2 regions of the Comamonas faecalis genome follow, and region 1 is predicted to be linked to the other one. Evidence: riboswitches for the same ligand, from Rfam matches in the RefSeq annotation. Region 1 holds a riboswitch; the other holds the start of a gene.

Region 1 (3,436 bases):
GCGCGCGCCCCCAGCGAGGCCTGCCAGCGGCCCATGCCGTTGTGCGTGGTGTAGTGCGCCCACAGGTTGGCGTTGTGGCGCGCCACGTTGAGTGGGCGCTTGCCCGTCAGGTCCACGCCACCCTTGATCAGTTCGTCATAACGGGCATCCACCAAGGCGTAATTGCCTTCGATGCGCCAGTGCGGCGACAGGCGCAGCGCAGCGCTCAGCTCCAGGCCTTGCGACGACTGCTCGCCGCCCTGCACCGACTTGGTTTTGTCATCGCGGTCCTGCGTGACGATGTTGCTTTTTTCGATGCGATAGGCGGCAGCCGTCCACTCGCCCTGGCCCTGCGCCCACTGCTGCTTGATGCCCAGTTCGATCTGGCGCGCCGTGGTCAGCTTGTAGGGGCGGTTGCCCAGGTTCAGCGTCAGCACGTTGGTGACGGGATCGTGGCCTTGCGAGAACTGGCCGTACAAATGGGTCTGGGCATCGAGCTTGTGCGTCAGGCCCAGACGCCACGCGGTGCCGCCCAGGTGCTTGCCAAAGGAGTCGGGGCCCACCAAATCATTGCGCTCGAAATTCGTCAGGTCACGGCGAATGCCGGCCAGCAGCAGCCAACGCTCGCTGAGCGTCCAGGCATCCTCGGCATAGAAGTCGTGCGTCGTCGCCTGGGTGCGCAAGGTGTGCAGCATCGGCGAGGTATTGGGCCAGTAGCCCAGCGACGGGTCATGGACACCGATGAGGTCACTGCCGGCGTAGTCGTTGCGGGAGAAGTTGAAGCGGGCCTTGCTCACCTCCCAGCCCAGCACCAGCTTGTGCGCGCCGGCCTCCAGGGCCGCCTCCAGCCGGTTGCCGGTCTGCACCAGATCGTGCGCGAGCTCCAGATAGTCGCCAAGCTTTATCTGCTGCGTCGCCGGCAGATAGCGGTAGGACTCGATGTTGCGCCAGTAGCGGTCGGCCTTGAAGTGGTAGAGCTCGTTGCGTACATGCAGCGCGTCGCTCACTTGGTAGCTGGCGCGCGCGCGCAGACGCTGGTCTTGAATGTGAATGGCGCTGTCGGCGGTGTTGAAGTTGCGCCCCAGCAGCTCAGGTACAAACTGCCCGCCCAACGTGGGCGCGCCAAAGTAGCGCGCCGGCCGCTGGTTGCTCACGTCAGCCAGCAGCTCCAGGCGCAGCGCGGCGCTGGGCTGCCAGCGCAGCGTGCTCATCAGCTTGGCGGTGCTGGCCTGGCTCAGCGGGCGCTCGCCGTCGGTGCGCTGGCCGTAAACGTCAAGGCGGTAGCTCAGCGTCTCGCCCAGCGGGCCGGCCAGGCCCACGCCCAGGCGGGCCGCGCCGTCGCTGCCGGCGCCGGCCAACACTTCACGCAGCGGCTCGCGCGTGGGCTGTTTGCGCACCGCGTTGACCGTGCCCCCCACGGTGCCCGTGCCGTAGACGATGGAGGCCGGCCCGCGCAACACCTCGACACGCTCATAGCCCCAGCCGTCGCCCGGATAGGGCGTGGTGCTGGACGCCACGCCCAGGCGCACGCCGTCCTCGGCAATACCAACCGAGTTGGTGCCGGTAAAGCCGCGCGAGGAAAACGACAGGCTGCTGTAGCTGGTAGCCGACAGCGGCGTCATGCCCACGGTGCGGCCAATGATGTCGGCCATGCGGCTATCGCCGCGCTCCTGCCAAGTCTGCTCGTCCACAGAGGCCAAGCTGGCCGGCAAATCCTGCGTCGCAATCCCGGTGCGGCTGCCCGAGGTCGACGGCAGCTGCAGGCCCAGGCCTGCGCTGCGCTCGCCGACGACGCGCATCGCGGGCAGCTCGGACGCTGCGGCGGCCACGCCAGGCTCGTCGGCATGCGCCAGCGGCGGCGCCAGCAGGCAGGCCAACGCGGCCGCGCCGGCCAACGGGGAATGCAAGGAAAACCGCGGCGCACGGCGCGCGGACGAACGTAGAACAGGCAGGCTGGCCATGGACTGACACCCCAGATGCTGCAGCCTGCATCGCCGGTGGTGTGCCATGGCACGCACCAGGCCGAGGGCCCCAGGCGCGCGCGCCGGCAACCACCGCTGCTCCCCGCAGGCGGCTGTTGCGCATGCCGCAACGCACCGGGACGGGCCCGGCACGGCGGCGCTCAACAGGCCGGTATCCGGGCTTGCAGCTGGCGCACATGCCATGGCATTGCGCGCCCCACGCCTCGCCTTCCCGGCGTCGCCGCGCACCTTCTCAGGTCACGTAAGACGCCAGTGGCCGGCCCGTGCGCGCAAAGCACATGGGCCGATGAAATCGTGGAAATCTGCTGACCGTTGCGGGGGCAGCCAGGGCCTTGCACCCTGTTCCCGTTGAACCCGGCGCTTACGCGCTCGGGCACCTGTTGCAGGGCAGCGAGTATAGCGGCGACCAGCCAGCGCACGAGCTGCGGCAGTCGGATGCGCGCACCCGCGCAATGTATTTACCGATGCAACAAAAAACCCGCATGTCGAGCGAGCATGCGGGTTTGATGGTCGTGGCAGGCCGTGAAGCAGCCTGTTGGAGCGGGTGAAGGGAATCGAACCCTCGTATGAAGCTTGGGAAGCTGCCGTTCTACCATTGAACTACACCCGCGAAGCCTTGCATTATAGGTGTCGACTGCGCCTGCGGCTGCCAAATCTATAATGGCCGGTTGATTTTTCCACGGGTGGCGCGCGCGTTCTCAAGTGACTTCGCGACGTGCCGTTCGTAGCCGCATAACACCATGAGCACACCGTATTTTTCTGTTGCCGACATCCGTCGCACCTTTCTGGAATTCTTTGCCGCCAAGGGCCACACGGTGGTCGAATCCAGCCCGCTGGTGCCGGGCAACGACCCGACGCTGATGTTCACCAACTCGGGCATGGTGCAGTTCAAGGACGTGTTCCTGGGCACCGACAAGCGGCCCTACGTGCGCGCGGCCAGCGTGCAGACCTGTCTGCGCGCCGGCGGCAAGCACAACGACCTGGAGAACGTGGGCTACACCGCGCGCCACCACACCTTCTTCGAGATGCTGGGCAACTGGTCGTTTGGCGACTATTTCAAGCGCGAGTCGATCGAATGGGGCTGGGAGCTGCTGACCAAGGTATTCGGGCTGCCCGCTGACAGGCTGCTGGCCACCGTCTACCACGAGGACGACGAGGCCTACGACATCTGGACCCAGGTGATCGGCCTGCCGCCCGAGCGCGTGATTCGCATTGGCGACAACAAGGGCGGCAAGTACAAGAGCGACAACTTCTGGATGATGGCCGACACCGGCCCCTGCGGGCCGTGCTCGGAGATCTTCTACGACCACGGCGACCACATTCCCGGCGGCCCTCCGGGCAGTCCTCAGGAGGACGGCGACCGCTTCATCGAGATCTGGAACCACGTGTTCATGCAGTTCGACATGAAGGAGGACGGCTCGGTCACTCCGCTGCCCGCGCCTTGCGTCGACACCGGCATGGGCCTGGAGCGCCTG
Region 2 (3,436 bases), on a different contig from region 1:
GCAGGACATGGCCTGCGACAGCTTCCAGGGGTTTCTGTGCGCGCCGGCGCTGCCTGCGGCAGAACTGGGCGTCAAACTGCGCGCCACCTGCCAGCAAGGGTAGCTGGCGCTCAAAAAAGGGAAGGTGTCTGCGGAAGGTGCCGGGCCGTCATCCTGAACCGGGGGTTCAGGTGGGTCCGGGCAGCTAGGCGTTGGGTTCATCTGACGCGAGATGATCACGCCCGCCAGGCGATGTACCAGACCCGAGCTCAAGGAGCATTGGTTCAAGGAACTATAAAGCCCGGCAACTCCGCAGACGATTTCATTGTAAGCCCTGCCGGCGGCAAATTCATCCGCCGCGTGCCCCCGATTCGCAGTGCAACATGGGCCGAAAAGGCCAGCCGCCTACAGCAGGCGCCCGTCGTCGCCCAACACCTCGTCCAGGCGCGCGGCCAGTGCTTGCAGCCGCGCGCCGTCTTCAGGCGCCAGCGCGTCATCGTCGCGCGGCGCCGGGGCGGGCGTACTGGCCGCCGCCGCGTGCTGGTCGGCAATCTCGAAAGCCAGATTGAGCGCCGCCAGCACCGCGATGCGCTCGCGTGCACGTACCTTGCCCGCGTCGCGGATGCGCGTCATCGCCGTATCCACGCGCTCGACCGCCTCCAGCAGCCGCGTCTCCTGCCCCTCGGGGCAGGCCAGAAGATAGCTTTGCTGCAGGATCTGCACTTCGATCTGTCGGGACGTCATGGCTGCTGCTCCTGATCCTGTGAGGCGCTGGGCAGGCGCTCGATCAATGTGTTGATGCGCGCGCGCGCCGCCTGCAGGCGCGACCTGAGCGAGTCGCGCTCCTGCGTCAGCGTTGCCACCTGCTCGGACAGCAGCGCATTGGTGCGCTGCAACTCGGCGTGGCGCAGCAGCAGGCGCTCGATGCGCTCGGCGACCTGATCGATGGGAGAGGGTGAGGCCATAGGGCCGGTATTGTAAGAGCGTGCCGAGATTGTCAATGCGCTCCAAGGAAGTGGCGCGCCAGACAGCGATAGAATCGCCGGCGTTGGTGCTCGCGGTCGTGGTTCACACGCCGCAGTTCAACGGGAAGCAGGGAGGTAGCCACCGCCACGGTGGCGCCGAGCCTGCGCTGCCCCCGCAACGGTCAGCGAACGGATCGCACCGGTCCACCCTCCAGCAACACAGCCACTGAGCGCCTTGAACAAGTGCTTGGGAAGGCGCTGCCAGGGCGTTTCGCCAGCCCGGATACCGGCCAACACGGTGGTTTTGACGCGCCTGTCTGCAAGCGCGACGAGGCCGTGGTGCCCAGATGCCGACGGGGAGGTCGGTGGTGGCGACGATTCTTATTTATTTCCCATGTCGATTTCTCGTTCCATTCCGATGCGCATGGCCGCCCTGCCTTTGGCGCTGTGCGCTGCCGTGGCAGTCCAGGCGCAGACCCAGGTGGCGCTGCTCACGCCCGCCAGCCAGTTGCAGGAGACCGTGGTGACCGCCACGCGCATCGCGCAACCTTTGACCGACGTCGTGGCCGACGTGTCCATCGTCGACCGTGAAACCATAGAACGCAGCGGTGCCACCGGCCTGGTGGACGTGCTGGCGCGGTTGCCGGGTGTGCAGTTCGTGCGCAATGGCGGGCCAGGCACCAGCTCCAGCCTGTACCTGCGCGGCGCGTCCACCAACTACACCGCCGTGTACGTCGACGGCATTCGCATGGATTCCCAGGCCGGCAGCGGTGGTGCGAGCTGGGAGGCTTTGCCGCTGTCGATGGTCGATCGAATCGAAGTGCTGCGTGGCCCCGCCGCAGCGGTGTATGGCTCGGATTCGATTGCCGGTGTCGTTCAGATCTTTACCAAGAAGGGCGAGGCCGGCATGGCGCCCTATGTGGGTGTTGGCGCGGGATCGCACGGCACTTGGCGCGGCGAGGCGGGCGTGAGCGGCGCCACGGGCGCGTGGGACTACGCGCTTGGCGTGGCGCGCGAGACCAGCAAGGGCTTTGACAGCAAGACCAACGCTGGCCACAACCCCGACCGTGACGGCTACCGCAGCACCGCCGCCAACGGCCGCCTTGGCTTTCAAATCGACGACGCGCACCGGCTGGAAGGCTCGTTGCTGTACAACGACACCAACAGTGGCTATGACACCAGCGCCGCCGATGACCGCAACCTGCGGCGCACCCAGGCGCTGGGCTTGAACTGGCAGGCGCGCTGGACGGAGCACTACAGCACCCGCCTGTCTGTTTCCGAGTCGCGCGACCGCTATGAAACCCGGCCCTCGCCCTATTTGACCGAGACCCGCCTGCGCGGCTACCTCTTCCAGAACGACTGGCACTTCGGCATTCACCAGTTGAGCGCGACATTGGAGCGGCGAGAAGACCACCTGGAGAGCACATCGATCGACCATGATCGTCAACGTGCGCAAAACGCGCTGGCGCTGGGCTATGGCCTGCGTACCGGCGCCCATACGCTGCAGCTCAATGCACGGCATGATCGCGACAGTGAATTTGGCGGCAAGACCACGGGCAGTGCCGCCTATGGCTATGAGTTCGTCAAGAACTGGCGCGCCACGGCCTCGGTGGGCACTGCGTTCCGGGCGCCTACGCTGTATCAGCGTTTCAGCGACTACGGCGATGCCACGCTGCAACCCGAGACCAGCCGCAATGCAGAACTGGGATTGCACTGGCAGGACGGTGTTCATGGCGTGTCGTTGACGGCCTACCGCAACAGGGTCAGCAACCTGATCAATTATGTTTCGGGGCCGGGGCCGTGCCCGGGGGGGAGTGCTGGCATGTACCCGGGTTGCTATGCCAACGTAGGCAAGGCGCAACTGGAGGGCGTAACCCTGGCCGGAGCGACCAAACTGGGCCAGGTTCTGCTGCACGGCTCGATCGACTGGCAAAACCCCCGCGACCGTGACACGGGCAAGCTGCTGGCGCGCCGTTCCAAGCGCTATGCCACGTTGGGCGCCGAAACGGCCCTCGCAGGGTGGAATCTGGGTGGCGAGTGGCAATTGGCCAGCCGTCGCTATGACAACCCGGCGAATACGACGGTGCTTGGGGGTTATGGGATGCTCAACCTGAGTGCCTCCACCCGCCTCGCGCGCGATTGGCAGCTGGTGGCGCGCGTGGACAACCTGAATGACCGCGACTACGTGCTGGCCAAGGACTACGCCACCGCAGGCCGCACCTTCTACGTCGGCCTGAAATGGGCGCCGCAGTACTGACGCGGCATTGAAGACGCGATGACCATCTCAGCCCGCTGCCCCGCCCTGGTGATTGCCGCCTGTGCCTCCGGCCAGGGCAAGACCACCGTCACCGCCGCGCTGGCGCGCCTGCACGCGCGGCAGGGGCGGCGCGTGCGGGTGTTCAAGTGCGGGCCGGACTACCTCGACCCGCACTGGCACCAACTGGCCAGCGGCGCGCCGGTCGAGCAGCTCGACCTGTGGATGACCGGCCCCG

Evidence for each region. A riboswitch is a leader RNA that binds a small molecule or an ion and turns the genes downstream of it on or off. The one in region 1 is predicted to bind cobalamin.
Region 2: linked by a shared signal. The riboswitch ahead of ABD767_RS00260 (TonB-dependent receptor domain-containing protein) and the one ahead of ABD767_RS12265 (TonB-dependent receptor) in region 1 are both predicted to bind cobalamin.

Annotation. Positions count from the first base shown of each region.
Region 1 is NZ_BAABBP010000023.1:8,671-12,106, forward strand. It holds gene ABD767_RS12265 (TonB-dependent receptor) at 1-1,886, opposite strand, end outside; cobalamin riboswitch at 2,091-2,357, opposite strand; tRNA gene ABD767_RS12270 (tRNA-Gly) at 2,498-2,571, opposite strand; gene alaS (alanine--tRNA ligase) at 2,702-3,436, shown strand, end outside.
Region 2 is NZ_BAABBP010000001.1:53,614-57,049, forward strand. It holds gene ABD767_RS00245 (EAL domain-containing protein) at 1-103, shown strand, start outside; gene ABD767_RS00250 (cell division protein ZapA) at 385-723, opposite strand; gene ABD767_RS00255 (cell division protein ZapB) at 720-944, opposite strand; cobalamin riboswitch at 1,012-1,253, shown strand; gene ABD767_RS00260 (TonB-dependent receptor domain-containing protein) at 1,339-3,201, shown strand; gene ABD767_RS00265 (cobyrinic acid a,c-diamide synthase CobB) at 3,220-3,436, shown strand, end outside.